2 regions of the Exiguobacterium sp. s56 genome follow, and region 1 is predicted to be linked to the other one. Evidence: riboswitches for the same ligand, from Rfam matches in the RefSeq annotation. Region 1 holds a riboswitch; the other holds the start of a gene.
What was found. Region 1 has a riboswitch for S-adenosylmethionine ahead of mtnK (S-methyl-5-thioribose kinase). Riboswitches for the same ligand answer to the same signal wherever they lie in the genome.
Positions count from the first base shown of each region.

Region 1 (7,335 bases):
TTCCGTCTGTTCCATGCGCTCGGCGAGTTCTTGCGCGAACTCGATGAGCGAGCGGTTCGATAACGTCCAGCCTTGCGTGTGGTACGCGTCGAGCTGTTCTGTCAGACGTGACATGTTGATGCCTTTACGGTCTTGGACGAGCGAAGTCGTCAACTCGAACGTGGCGACCGTCGCTTGGATGCCGTCTGGCGTCTCGATGTTGACTGGGTGTTTGACGTTTGAGATGCCGACGCTGTCAAGCGCGAACAAGAAGTTTTTTGGTGTGTTTTGTAGATCGACCATTTGTTCTTTTTCAGTTGGTTTCGTGCCTTTGATGGGCGGGACCGAACCGAATAATTTATGTCGTTCTGCTTTAGTAGGTAAAGCGACATGGCTTGTAGACATAATCGGATTCTCCTTTTTTGAGAGGGCAAATGACTGCCACTCGTTCTTGTTAGGATTTTATCACGAAATGTACATCGACCGGGTACCATTTTGCTCTCTGAACATGCTTTGAACGTGCTTTGCATGTCCTCACAAATAAAAAAACTTCAGCAATTGAAGAAAAGAAGATTGATTTCGTGTTAAATCGGGAATAAAATGTTCCTGTGAATTTAAAAAATAGATCACTGTTAAATATGAAGGAACACAACAGAAAAAGGGGATGTTTTAATGGATTGGCAGTTAATCCTGCAGTACGCCTGGATCATTGTCGTACTCGTCGGTCTAGAAGGGCTACTTTCTGCAGACAACGCACTCGTCTTGGCGGTTATGGTCAAGCACTTGCCGCGGACGGAACAGAAGAAGGCACTATTTTACGGCTTGCTTGGAGCGTTCGTTTTCCGCTTCATCGCATTGTTCCTAATCTCATTCTTGATCAACGTCTGGCAAGTCCAGGCGCTCGGTGCGCTTTACTTGATCGGAATGAGTGCACGACATCTGTATATGACCTATAAGGCCCGCAAGCTAGAGCCGAAACAAGATCTCGCTGCTGAGGCGAAAGAAGAGACGGCTGTCACAGAGAAGCCGGTCACGAAGAAAGAATTCTGGTGGACGGTTGCTAAAGTCGAGTTTGCCGACATCGCCTTCGCGGTCGATTCGATTCTCGCAGCGGTCGCGCTCGCGGTCAGCTTGCCGCCACTCGGTCTCGGTGAAATCGGTGGGATCGACTCTGGTCAGTTCTTCGTCGTCTTGACAGGTGGACTCATCGGGGTCATCTTGATGCGTTTCGCTGCTCGAATTTTCGTCAAACTGTTGCATCAACGCCCATCACTCGAAACAGCTGCTTTCATCATCGTCGGCTGGGTCGGTGTGAAGTTGACGGTGCTCGTGCTTGAACACCCTGGCTTCAAGAAATTGATTGCCGGCACACCGTTCGAATTCATGGGTCTTCCGGACGGATTCGTCCACTCGACGGCGTGGACCGTGTTCTTCTGGTCGGTCATGGTCGGTATCGCGGTATGGGGTTGGTTCTCTTCAAAACCGACAGCCGCTGCCAAACATTAAAAAAATGGTCTCTCACCTTTGGGCGAGAGACCATTTTTCATGCTGTCACGTCTTGCTTCTCGTAAATCGGCACCCAGCCTTCGGTCGTCACGAAAATCCGGACGGCGACGACTTTGCGGTCGTCTTGGAGCGTGAAGTAGTGGCGTGTGTTCACCGGCACCGAGATGAGGTCGCCTGGGTTGAGCTCGATGTTGAAATAGCCACGTTCGGCGTCATCGATGGCGAAGATGCCATGGCCGCTGACGATGAAGCGGACCTCGTCATCTGTGTGGTGATGTTCCTTTTGGAAGTTGACGAGCAGTTCGTCCAAGTTCGGCGTCGCATCCGACAACGAGATGACGTCTGCCGTCTCATAGCCACGTCGCTCCGACACGTCGCGAATCTCGTCACGGAACGTCGACAAAATCGCTTGTTTGTCCTCGTCCGTCAACTGATAGTTCTCTTGCAGGTTTTCCGGGAGCTTTGTGATGTCCCACTGTTCGTACAGAATCCCGCGAGACTCTAAAAAGGCACTCACTTCAGTTTGATCGACGTAACGCTCTTCGGTTTGTTGGAAATAGACAGTTGCCATGGTTGGTTCCTCCTTATGAATGGACGCCTAGGGCGCGTAGTTTTAATGTATAGCTGAACAAAAATTCGTAAGCCTCTAAATAGCGTTTGGCCGCGTCCGGGGTCTCGCCCCAGACGGTGATACCATGATTGCGGATGAGAACGGCACCGGCGCTTGCGTGGATGTGAGGGGCGAAGGCGGCCGCGAGCGTCGGGATGTCCGCATGGTTCTCGATGATTGGCACGCGAACGACCGCGTCCTCGTCCCAGTAGCCGAGCGCCTTGATGATCTCTTGGCCGGTGAAGACGACTTCGCCGGTGGCAGCATGGAGCTCGGAGATGACGTTATTGTCGACCGTATGGACATGGAGCGAACACGTCGCGTCCGTCCGATTGAACACTTCAACGTGGAGCAGCGTCTCGGCGGATGGTTTTCCTGTCTGTTCGCCGATCAAGCGTCCGGCCGCATCGACGTGAACAAAGTCTTCCGGTGTTCGTTTTCGTTTATCGCGTCCGCTCGCCGTGACGAGAAATTCGAGCGGATCGTCGGAAACGCGAATCGCCAAATTCCCACTCGTTCCGGGGAACCAGTCGCGGGCGGCGAGTTCGTCTTTAATGTCGGCGAGTTCAAGCCAACGTGTCGCAAGGCTCATACGACCACCTCCTTCAAGTGATGGGTGATGTCGTCAAACGTCTCGAACGGTGCGTAACGGATGCCTGCCGCTTCGCAGAGCGTGATGAGTTGACCTCGTGCGTAGACGAAGTCGGCACGCTTCGCGACCTCGAAGTCGGTCACTGAGTCGCCGATGACGATCAAGCGGTCGGCGGGATTGACGATGCGACGAGCGAGCGTCGGCTTGCAACAGCCGCAATCGTTCGTACATTGTTCATCGCAAGCGTGTGGCCAAGCGACGGTTACCGTCTCAGCGGAGAAGTCGGCGACGTTGCAGTAGATATGCTCGGGGGCGACATGCCCGTCCAAGACCGGCTGCACGAAGAAGTCCATCCCGCCGCTGACGACGTCAAACTTCCAGCCATGGGCCCGAACTTCTTCTAAAAATGCCGGGAACCCTTGGCGGAGCGTGATGCGCTCCAACAAATAATCACGGTAGGCCGGGGCATCTGCGCTCGGCAATAGTTGAAACAGTTGACCGACACCGGAGCGAATCGAAATCCGTTGCTCGAGGACCGCATCTTTCAACTCGACCCAAGCCGGCGGGGCGAACGCCTTCATCAACGCGATAATATTGTCTTCCGCCGTGATCGTCCCGTCGAAGTCGCAGAGGATATGGACCGTCATCGTGACGCCCACGCCTTCAACGCGGTATCGAGCTCGTCCGTCTGTCCTTCGGTTTGGCCGAGAACGTGAGCGATCGCTTGTCGGAAAGCACGAGCCCCGGCGGCTGCGCCGTCCGGGTGTCCGTGAATGCCACCGCCGGCGTTGATGACGACATCCGTCCCGAAATCACGAATGATATCGGCGACGAGTCCTGGATGAATCCCGGCTGACGGGACCGGTAAAATCGGTTTCGACCAATGCGGTTCGGCGCTCTGGTCACGAATCGTGAACGCCTCGTCACGCGGTGTCGCGAGGGAGCCGTACGGAGACGGGAAGAGCGTTAAATCGGCCCCGGCGAGGCGTGGGAGTTTACCGAGTAAGAGCGAATGACTGATTGATCCGGTCAAGGCGCCGGCAAAGGCCGGATGTGCCAAGATGGGGACGCGTATGTCTGAATCGTTCGCAAGTTCGCGCAGTGCGTCGAGACCGTACGTATAGACGTTGAACAGGAGCGCTGTCGCACCTGCCTCGATGAGACGGAGCGCCTGGTCACGTAGACCGAACACGGGGCCGCTCAGCGTGATGGCGTAGAGGACACGTTTCCCGGTCGCCTCGAAGTGGGCTTGAATGACGTCCGCTCCGATCCGGGCCCGTTCGAGCGATGGGGTGAGCGGGTTGTCGTATAAAATCTCGTCGTCTTTGACGATATCGATGCCTCCGGCGAACTGATCGCGGAGTTGCTGCTCGAGAAACGCGAGGTCACGGCCGATGACACCTTTGAAGATGCTCATGACGAGCGGGCGATCATGAACACCGAGTAACTCGCGAATTCCAGTGACCCCGAACTTGGCGCCTTTGAAATGAGGGGCGAGCGTCTCGGGCAACGTCAAATCGATTAACCGAATCGAATCGTCGAGGGACAGTTTCCCGAACGTCGTCGTCAAGATGGATGAAAAGTCAGGGCTGACATTATGTAACGGGTAGCGGATTGTGAAGCGGCTCGTCGTATCCGTATGTATGGTCGACACGACCTCACCGCGATACGCCTGTAACTGCTCTTGCTCTAAGTGAGGCAGCTCCGTCCAAGTACCGACCGTCAGCTCGAGGGCGATTTTGTCGGCGACGGTCGCGACCGCGTCCGTTCGTTTGATTTCATATGTGGCAGTGATACTCATATGGTTCCTCCTTCCAGGCAAACAAAAAATGACCCCATGCCGAGGCAAGAGGTCATCATAAAAAATGAACTCTTATCTCTCAGCTTTCGCTGCAAGAATTAGCACCGTGCCATCTCTGGTCGGTTGCTGCGACATCATCGGGCTCGTCCCTCCGTCTGCTCTTGATAAGAATGTGATTTGAAGTTGTGAAATTTAATTGAATTTTTGCACAGAATCATCATGTCGTCAATTCCTTTTTTTCCAAAAAAAATATTTTGGGAAGTTGTTTCCATATATGCACAAAAAAAGACGGAGTTGCGTCGAGAAAATGACGTTGACAATCGTGACGTCGAGTCCGTAATATTCATCACATAAGTTCACCGAATCGAATAACACACTCTTATCGCGAGTTGGCAGAGGGAATTGGCCCGATGACGCCGCAGCAACCGACCACTAGGCACGGTGCTACATCCACCAGACGAATGTCTGACAGATGAGAGGAACAACCATTTTGGCTGTGCCTCTTTCTCGCGGAGAAAGGGGCTTTTTTTGTGGGCAACGTACAGGAAGGGGAAAACATCATGTCATATCAACCATTTACAGAACAGACCGTCGTCGAGCACGTCCGTCAATTAGGATACTTGCAAGAAGGAATCGCCGAGTGCGAGGAGATCGGGGACGGCAACTTGAATCTCGTGTTTCGGATTCGCCAAGGCGAACAGCGCCTGATCGTCAAACAAGCGCTCCCATACGCCAAAGTCGTCGGTGAGAGCTGGCCGCTCACGCTCGAGCGGGCATGGATTGAACAGTTGGCACTCCGTGAGTTTGCGACTGTCGCGCCTCGGTTCGTCCCGGCTGTCCTTGGCAGCGACCGGACACTCGCTTACACGATTATAGAAGATCTATCTGATTATGAGATTGTCCGCACCGGCTATTTGAACGGGGAGAGCTACCCGGAACTCGCCCGTCATGTCGGTGAATTTTTGGGCGAGACGCTGTTTGCGACGTCGGATTACGCAGCTGGACCGATCGCGAAGAAGCGGATTGAACGCGACTATTACAACCCGGAACTGTGCGACATCACGGAGAAGCTCATCTTTACCGACCCGTTCAAAGACGCGGAGTCGAACAACATCGAGGCGGCGCTTCGAGAAGACGTCGAACGCCTCTGGCAGGACCAGGCGCTCAAGGTCGAGGTGACGAAATTGAAAGTCGGGTTCGTCACGAAACATGAGGCGCTCCTGCATGGGGATTTACATACGGGCAGCATCTTCGCGACCCAACAAGAGACGAAAATCATCGATCCAGAGTTCGCGTTTTACGGGCCGTTCGGCTTCGACCTCGGTCAAATCATCGCCCATTTGACGTTGTCGACGTTGCATGACCCGCTCAAACGCTTCGAACGTTTCACGGACGTCTTGACGGTGTGGGAGACGTTCGAGAAGACATTCCGGGCCAACTTTGAGCGCGCCGTCGAGCCGTTCAACACGGACGGTTTCGTCGACGAGTTGTTGCGGACGGTCTTCAGTGACACGATCGGCTACGCCGGTTGCGAACTCATCCGCCGTGCCGTCGGGCTCGCCGGTGTCGCCGATCTCGAGACGTTGCCGGAAGCGACGCGGCTCGAACGGAAACGTGACGCGCTCGCCCTCGGGACGGCGCTCATTAAAGAACGCCACAGCGTCGAGTCGATTGACGACTTGGTGACGCTTCTGTCGGGGGTGCGCGTATGACGGTCCAAAACATCCGCTTCCATCCGCCGACGGACGAACTCATCGTATTGGATCAGACGTTGTTGCCGCATGAAGAGCGTTACGTGACGATTGAGACGCTCGAACAAGCGGAGCATGCCATCGAGACGCTCCAAGTCCGTGGCGCTCCGGCCATCGCGTACTTCGGGGCGTTCGTCCTCGCCAAAGAGGCAGGCCGGTTAGTCGACGACCCGGACTTCACACGTCGGCTCGACCTCGTCGGACGCCGTTTGATTGCGACCCGGCCGACGGCGGTCAATCTGCAAAACGTGATCGAATCGCTCCTTGCGTTAAATGTCGGGGACGACTTTGAGGCGATTGCCGAGGAAATTAAACGCCGCGCCATCGCTTTGTACGACCGGGACGTCGATACGTATCGGGCCATCGGCGAGCATGCACTGACGGTATTGCCGGCCGGGGGGAACGTGTTGACGATTTGCAACGCCGGTGCCATCGCGACATCGCGTTACGGGACGGCACTCGCCCCGTTTTACGTCGGAAAAGAACGGGGCGTATCCTTCAACGTCTTCGCCTGTGAGACGCGACCGCTCCTGCAAGGGGCACGCCTCACCGTCTGGGAGCTCGACCGGGCCGATATCGACGTGACGCTCATCACCGACAATATGGCCGCTTGGACGATTCAGTCGAAACGAGTCGACGCCATCATCGTCGGAGCCGACCGCATCACACGGACGGGGCACGTCGCCAATAAAATCGGCACGTTGCAACTCGCCGTCCTCGCCAAACATTACGGCATTCCGTTCTATGTCGCGGCGCCGCATTCGACGTTCGATTTGACGGCGGACGACACGATTGAGATCGAGGAGCGGAACCCGTCAGAAGTGACACATATCGGCGGTCAACCGACGGCACCCGTCGGCATCACCGTCTTCAATCCGGCGTTCGACGTCACCACGCCCGACCTCATCACCGGACTCATCACCGAGGCGGGTGTGTTCGAGCCGACAGAGACCGCCATCACATATCATGTAGGGGGAACGATTCATGTCTAAAAAACTATTGATTTTGTTATTCACATTCGTCTTGGCGCTCGTCGGTTGCACGAACGAGCAAGCGGCCCCATCGAAGCCGGCCGAGAAGACGCCGGAGACGAAAC
Region 1 is NZ_JACSLR010000021.1:17,986-25,320, reverse strand. It holds gene folE2 (GTP cyclohydrolase FolE2) at 1-384, opposite strand, end outside; gene KNP71_RS14760 (TerC family protein) at 652-1,485, shown strand; gene KNP71_RS14755 (1,2-dihydroxy-3-keto-5-methylthiopentene dioxygenase) at 1,523-2,056, opposite strand; gene KNP71_RS14750 (methylthioribulose 1-phosphate dehydratase) at 2,070-2,687, opposite strand; gene KNP71_RS14745 (2-hydroxy-3-keto-5-methylthiopentenyl-1-phosphate phosphatase) at 2,684-3,334, opposite strand; gene KNP71_RS14740 (2,3-diketo-5-methylthiopentyl-1-phosphate enolase) at 3,331-4,488, opposite strand; SAM riboswitch class I at 4,558-4,659, opposite strand; SAM riboswitch class I at 4,865-4,967, shown strand; gene mtnK (S-methyl-5-thioribose kinase) at 5,049-6,200, shown strand; gene mtnA (S-methyl-5-thioribose-1-phosphate isomerase) at 6,197-7,231, shown strand; gene KNP71_RS14725 (sugar ABC transporter substrate-binding protein) at 7,224-7,335, shown strand, end outside.

Region 2 (7,335 bases), on a different contig from region 1:
ACGATTTTTCCGTCCATCATGATGTGAACAAAGTCTGGCTCGATATAGTTGAGGAGACGTTGATAGTGCGTGATGATCAAGCAGCCGAACTCTTCGTTGCGCATTTCGTTGACGCCTTTCGCGACGACTTTGAGCGCATCGATGTCAAGACCTGAGTCAATCTCATCGAGGATGGCGATGTTCGGTTTGATCATCATCATCTGAAGAATCTCGTTACGTTTTTTCTCTCCGCCTGAGAAACCTTCGTTTAAATAGCGGTGTGCCATTGCTGAAGGGATTTCAAGGACGTCCATCTTCGCATCGAGTTCACGGATGAACTTCATGAGCGAGATTTCTTGGCCTTCTTCACGGCGCGAGTTGATTGCTGAACGCAAGAAATCGGCATTCGTGACACCACTGATTTCAGCAGGATACTGCATCGCGAGGAACATTCCGGCTTGCGCGCGCTCGTCGACTTCCATCTCGAGTACGTCTTCACCGTTCAAATCGACGCTTCCGCCTGTTACTTCATACAATGGATGACCCATAAGTGCCGATGCGAGTGTTGATTTACCCGTTCCGTTAGGACCCATGATGGCGTGAATTTCGCCACCTTTAATTTCAAGATTAAGACCTTTGACGATCTCTTTTCCTTCGATTGAGACGCGGAGGTCATCAATTTTCATGTGTGGTACGTTAGACATTCGGATACCCCTTCCGTTTTCTCGCCATTTTTGGCGTAGATTAGATATATTCTAATCTTAATCTAGGCAATTTTTTATTTCAAGCGACTCACCTTATTATTCATTCTCAATAAAACATAAATGTTGAGAATGAGAATATCGGGAAATCAAGACATTATCCAACTTTTTCCTCGGTTAACGCCAAACTTGCTTTCCGTTCTTTCAAGGCGCCGGTGAAGAAGAAGGCGCCACACGCCGTCAATACGGCCAAGCTTCCAAACACTGGCAACGCTGCATTGTCGAATCCATCAAGCAACACTCCTCCGATGACGGGGCCAATCGTCTGACCGAGCGCCGTCAACCCCATCGCCCCGAAATACGTCCCGCGCAGATGGGCCGGTGCCAATTCGTCCGTCAACACGTCCGTCATCGTGAACATGAGCACCTCGCCGACCGTGAAGATGACCATCGCGACGAATAAAATCCACGTCTCGGTCGCGAAGCCGATCAGGAGGAGTCCCGACGACAGCGTGGCGACACCGAAGAAGAGTGACTTGATCGGTGAGACCCGCATCCCGAATCGCATAATCGGATATTGGACGACAAGGACGGTGATCGCATTGACCGTCAATAGATAGGCGAACAAACGCGAGCCGTCACTGAATCCGTCATGGAAAGCGATGAACTGTGGCAACGTCGCATTGAACTGACTATAGCCGATGATGGCAAAAATCATCCCGATGATGACGAAGCGGAACGTCTTATCTTGTTGTAACACACGGAACGTCTCCGTCAAGCGCGGCCGGACTTTGACGCCGTCCCCTTCCTCGAACGGATACTTTCGGAACAGTGTCGAAATGACGAGTCCGTACATCACGTAAACGCCCGTCACGACGAAGAAGGCGCTCTTTGCGCCGGTGAGCGACAAAACGACCGCGAGCAATGGCCCAATCGCCGCCGCGATATTGATTAAAAAGTAGCGGACGTTATAGACGATGACGCGCTGGTCCGGCTGCGTCGTATCGCTGATGAGCGCGCGAGACGCCGGTTCGAGGAACGACCGCGACACACCCATGAGTACCGAAAATATGTAAAACCAAAATAATTCTGTCACGAGCGCGAAGCCGCTGAACGTCAAGGCGTTCAAGACGATGCCGATCAGCATCAACTGTTTGCGCCCGTACCGGTCAGACAGCGTTCCCCCGAAAAAGCTCATGAACAGACCCGATAGCGCCGAGATGGCGAACACCGTCCCGATGACACTCGCCGAGAAACCGAGCGTCGCGAGATAAATCGCAAAAAACGGCATAACAAAAAATGTCGACAGCCGGGCAAAAAATGTGCCAAACAAGACACCCAGCGTCAGCGGATGAATGTGTCGTATGTTCATCCGGATCCCCCCTTTTCCTACATATATGTAGTGTACTTCTATTGGTGAACCAAAACTACTCCAAATAAAAAAGGCCCGGGATAGCCCGGGCCTTGACGAAATTATTGTTTGACCGGTACGACCGCACCTTTGTACTCATCCAAGATCCACTGTTGTGTCTCTTCTGACGTGAGGACTTCAAGGAGTGCTTTGACGCGCTCATCATCTTCGTCGCCTTCACGTGTGACGATCAAGTTGACGTAAGGTGAATCTTCGCCTTCGAGAGCGATTGCGTCTTCGAGTGGGTTGAGGCCGGCATCAATCGCGTAGTTCGTGTTGATCAGGACCGCGTCCCCTTCACCGTTGTTGAACGCTTGCGGGAGAAGTGCCGCTTCGACGTCCGTCTTGAACTCCAAGTTTTTCGGGTTGTCGACGATGTCTGAAACCGTCGCGTCCGTTGTCTTGCCTTCCGCGAGTGTAAGCAAGCCTTCAGATTGAAGCATCGTGAGGATACGTCCGTGGTCAGCGACCGACGAGCTCATGATGATTTCCGCGCCTTCTGGAAGCTCATCGAGTGACGCGTAGTCTTTCGAGTACACACCGATCGGCTCGATGTGAACGCCGCCGGCTGAAGCGAATTTGTAGTCTTTGTTTTCAGCCATTTGCGACTCGAGGTACGGCTCGTGTTGGAAGTAGTTCGCGTCCAACTCCCCGTCTGCGAGCGTCTTGTTCGGGAGGACGTAGTCTTGGAACTTCTTGATTTCGAGCGTATAGCCCTTCTCTTCGTATTCGTCTTGGACGTGCTCTAAAATCTCAGCGTGCGGGACGTTTGATGCGCCGACGACGAGTGTCTTGTCATCGCCTGAACCTGATTCTGAATCCCCACCGCCGCAAGCCGCGAGAATCGTAAGTGCTGAAGCTGCCGTTAAACCGAGTACTGTTTTCCATGATTTCATTATAAAACCCCTCCAAATTTTCTATTTAGATTAAGCAGAACGCTTATCAATTACAGATACGAGTCGATCGCCGATGAACTGAATGACGAAGACGATGACCAAGATTAAGACGGTCGCGACGAACGTGACGTCACTTTGTGAACGCTGGAATCCTTCGAGGAACGCCAAGTTCCCGAGTCCTCCACCGCCGACGACCCCTGCCATCGCCGTGTAACCGACGATCGCGACGATCGTGACCGTGATGCCTGACACGATGGCCGGCAATGCTTCTGGGAACAACACTTTATAGACGATCTGCCATTTTGTCGCACCCATCGACTCAGCCGCCTCGATGACGCCGCGGTCGACTTCGCGAAGCGCGAGCTCGACCATCCGCGCATAGAACGGGGCCGCACCGATGATCAGTGCCGGCAGTGCTGCCGTTGACCCGAGCATCGTCCCGACGACGAGTAACGTGAACGGGATGAGCAAGATAATCAAAATGATGAACGGGATCGACCGGAAGATGTTGACGACCGCGCTGATGACCGTGTAAATCGGACGGTTCTTCATCATGAGCGGCTCGTTTGTGACATATAGGAGCATCCCGAGGGCGAGACCGATGACGAACGTCGCGGCTCCGGCGACGAGCGTCATATAGAGCGTCTCCCACGTCTGTTCTAACATGACTTGCCAATCTACATTAGGAAACATCGCTTTCTACCTCCACTTCCACTGCCTGTGATCGGATTGAGGCGATGGCCCGCTCGACTTCAGCCGGCTCTCCGATCAATTGGATGAATAATGTCCCGAGGGCACCGACTTGTGACTGCGTCACGTTTCCGCCGATGATGTTGAAGCCGATGTCATGCTGCTTCAACACTTCCGACAGAATCGGTTGTTCGGCCGTCTCGTTCAAGAATTTGAGCTTGACGATTTGACCGCTCGGATAACGAGCTTTCAAATGTTCGAACGTGAGCGACATGTCTTCGACCGCGCCGATCTGTTTGACGAACTCTTTCGTGATTGGCTGTTCCGGGTGTTGGAACACGTCGGCGACTTGCCCGGTCTCGACGACCTTTCCGGCCTCCATGACGGCGACACGGTGACAAATCTTTTGGATGACGTGCATCTCATGGGTGATGAGGACGATCGTCAACCCGAGTTTCTTGTTGATGCTGACGAGCAGTTCGAGAATCGAATCCGTCGTCTTCGGGTCGAGTGCGCTCGTCGCTTCATCGCAGAGGAGCACTTCTGGATTCGTAGCGAGCGCACGGGCTATCCCGACTCGCTGCTTTTGGCCGCCCGATAGTTGTGACGGATAGCTGTCTTCTCGTCCGGCGAGGCCGACGAGCTCGACGAGTTCTTGGACGCGGCGTTTGCGCTCGCTCGCCGGTACCCCGATGAGTTCGAGCGGGAAGCTGATATTCTCAGCGACTGTGCGCGACCATAACAAGTTGAAGTGTTGGAACACCATCGAGACGTTTTTACGTACCCCGCGTAGTTCCTTTGGTGTGAGCTTCGTCAGCTCGCTGCCGGCGACCACGATTTCACCGCTTGACGGTGCCTCGAGTCGGTTGAGCAAGCGGATGAGCGTCGACTTCCCCGCACCTGAATATCCGATTATTCCAAAAATTTCGCCGCTTTCGATTGTAAGCGACACATCATCGACCGCCTGGACCCGACCGTTTTTCGTGTCGAACCATTTGGCCACATTGCGTAATTGAATCAATCCATTTCCCTCCTGACAACAAAAAAAGTACGCACGTTTGAGCAAACGTGCGTACTTTATCGTACGGACAACGATTGCTCTCATCTTCCAAGGTTCTCACCTTGCTGGAATTAGCACCATTTCGGATTGCTCCGCGGTTGCTGGGCGTCATAGGGCCAGTCCCTCAGCCTCTCTTGATAAGAGTGGTTGCGTATTCGATTAGCCTTATCATAGCGACATATTATTTTCATGTCAAACTATTTTATGCGAAAAAATAAAAAAGGTGCCATCCGAGGATGACACAGAACGTAGCACCTTGAGTCACTGAAGGACAACCCATAGATGAACCTCTTTTGCCCGATCAGAGCATTCATCCTTATATGGGGGATTTTTACCCAACCATCACTCGGTCTTCGAACGGACCATGCAATTACGCGACCGGTGCCCCGACGCTTGATTTTTTTGGGGGACAATCGAAGGGAAGGTCCACCTGAAATCGCGTAAGCTCATGCAGCGGTTGTTCGAAAACGTCTTGATGACGGGAAAATCTCGTCCTATGTTGTGTTCAAGTAAGATGTTGTAATGAATATATCATTCGTGAACTTTCTGTGTCAACTGATTATTTAAAATTTTCAGATTATTCTAATCATCCTATCTCATTTAACGAAAGATAGGACGTGCTGGACGTTTTGAAACGCGTACAAACGATCGCGAACTTGGCCATTCTCCAGCTTCAATAGCGCCGGGACACTCATAACCTGATATGCCTCGAGCTCGTTCGGGATAAAGTTGGCATCGCGTTTTTCAATCTTCAATTCTGGGTCGACCGCCTCGACGACCGAGAGCATCCGCTCGGCCACGGCGCATGTACCGCACATTGGGGCGTATATATATAAGAATCCGTCTGTCATCATTTTGCTCACCTCTCTTCTAAGTATATGAATCCGGCCCAGTCGGTTCAAAAGTTGTGCTCAAATGGAAAATTCTGAACATTTCAACATTTCTTGTTGACGCTCAGCAGAAAGAGGCATAGTATGGTCATTAACTTTATCACTTTTGTACATAACAGCAAACCAGTAGAAAAGGACAGGTGAATCCCCAATGACGGAAGAGAAGCTTACCGGAAAACAATTTTTAATGAACGTCTTGAACGGCCTCAGTCTTGCCATTCTCATTGCCCTCATCCCGAGCGCTTTGCTCGGTGAATTAACGAAAGCCATCTTGCCGTATTTTCCGTCCTTGCAGTTCATCTTAGATGCGACGACGATTGCGATGCGCCTCTTACCGGTCATCATCGGTGTCGCCGTCGCCATGCAGTTCGGACGCTCGGCGCTCGAGGCCGGGACGATCGGCATCGCGACCCAGGTCGGAAGTGGCGCCATCCGCATCGAGGAAGGAGCGTTCCTCATGGCCGGAATCGGTGACGTCATCACGGCCGGTGTGACGGCCGCTCTCGCGACGTTCCTCGTCATGCAGTTGTCGCCACGCTTGAAGACATACACGGTGCTCGTCTTGCCGATGACGGTCATCGTCGTCGCTGGAGGTATCGGGGCGTTCCTGCTCACATACATCTCACAAATCACGACGTACGTCGGAACGATCATCATGACGATGACGGAACTGCAGCCAATCGTGATGGGCATGTTGATCGCGATGGCGTTCTCGCTCATCATCGTCTCACCAATCTCCACGGTCGGGATTGCCACAGCGATCAGCCTGTCTGGTGTCGCTGCAGGGGCCGCCAACCTTGGCGTCGTCGCTGCCGGCTTCGGTCTCGCCATCGCTGGCTGGCAGATGAACGCGACCGGAACGTCGATCGCCCACTTCCTCGGCTCACCGAAGATTCAAATGGCGAACTTCGTCCGTCGTCCGATCATGATGTTGCCGGTACTCGCCAATGCGGCCATCCTTGGAGCGCTCGCAGGTATCCTTCGGATTGAAGGCACGCCAATCAGTGCCGGATTCGGCGTCTCGGGTCTAATCGGTCCGGTCAACGCCTTGCATTTGATGCCGGGAGGATTCGCGCTCTGGAACGTCATGCTTGTCGTCGTCTTGTTCGGGCTCATCCCAATCGCACTCGGGATTCTGTTCTATCGTTTGTTCAACCGGACGTCGCTCATCGAGCCTGATCATTACCGTCTCGACTTCGATTAATCAAAAAGACCCGGCTTCTCGTAAAGAGAAACCGGGTTTTGTTTAGCCTTGAATCATCGCTTCGTATTCTTCGGCTGACATGAGCTTGTCGACGTCTGACGCGTCGTTCAACTCGACTTCGATCATCCAAGCGCCTTCGAACGGTGCTTCGTTGACGAGTTCTGGTGAATCGGCAAGTGATTCGTTCACTGCTGTGATTTTCCCAGAGATCGGTGCGTAAAGCTCTGATACGGTCTTGACCGATTCAACCGAACCGAATGGCTCATCGAGTAAGATCGTGCCACCGACTTCAGGAAGTTCGACAAAGACGATATCCCCTAGTTCGCTTTGTGCGAAATCCGTGATCCCGATGCGGGCGACGCTTCCGTTCACTTCCACCCATTCGTGCTCTTTTGAATAACGTAGATTGGCAGGTACTTTGCTCATCTTAACTTCCCCCTCAAATGAATTAGACTCACACGAGTATTATAGCACTTCGCCCCAAACGTCTGTAAACGACTTTTC
Region 2 is NZ_JACSLR010000006.1:99,799-107,133, reverse strand. It holds gene sufC (Fe-S cluster assembly ATPase SufC) at 1-665, opposite strand, end outside; gene KNP71_RS07880 (MDR family MFS transporter) at 838-2,052, opposite strand; gene KNP71_RS07875 (MetQ/NlpA family ABC transporter substrate-binding protein) at 2,154-2,987, opposite strand; gene KNP71_RS07870 (methionine ABC transporter permease) at 3,018-3,680, opposite strand; gene KNP71_RS07865 (methionine ABC transporter ATP-binding protein) at 3,670-4,698, opposite strand; SAM riboswitch class I at 4,776-4,881, opposite strand; gene KNP71_RS07860 (thioredoxin family protein) at 5,334-5,591, opposite strand; gene KNP71_RS07855 (PTS sugar transporter subunit IIC) at 5,779-6,831, shown strand; gene gcvH (glycine cleavage system protein GcvH) at 6,874-7,257, opposite strand; gene KNP71_RS07845 (arsenate reductase family protein) at 7,297-7,335, opposite strand, start outside.
Region 2: it holds a riboswitch for S-adenosylmethionine, as region 1 does, so the genes downstream of both, KNP71_RS07865 (methionine ABC transporter ATP-binding protein) here and mtnK (S-methyl-5-thioribose kinase) in region 1, are expected to answer to the same signal.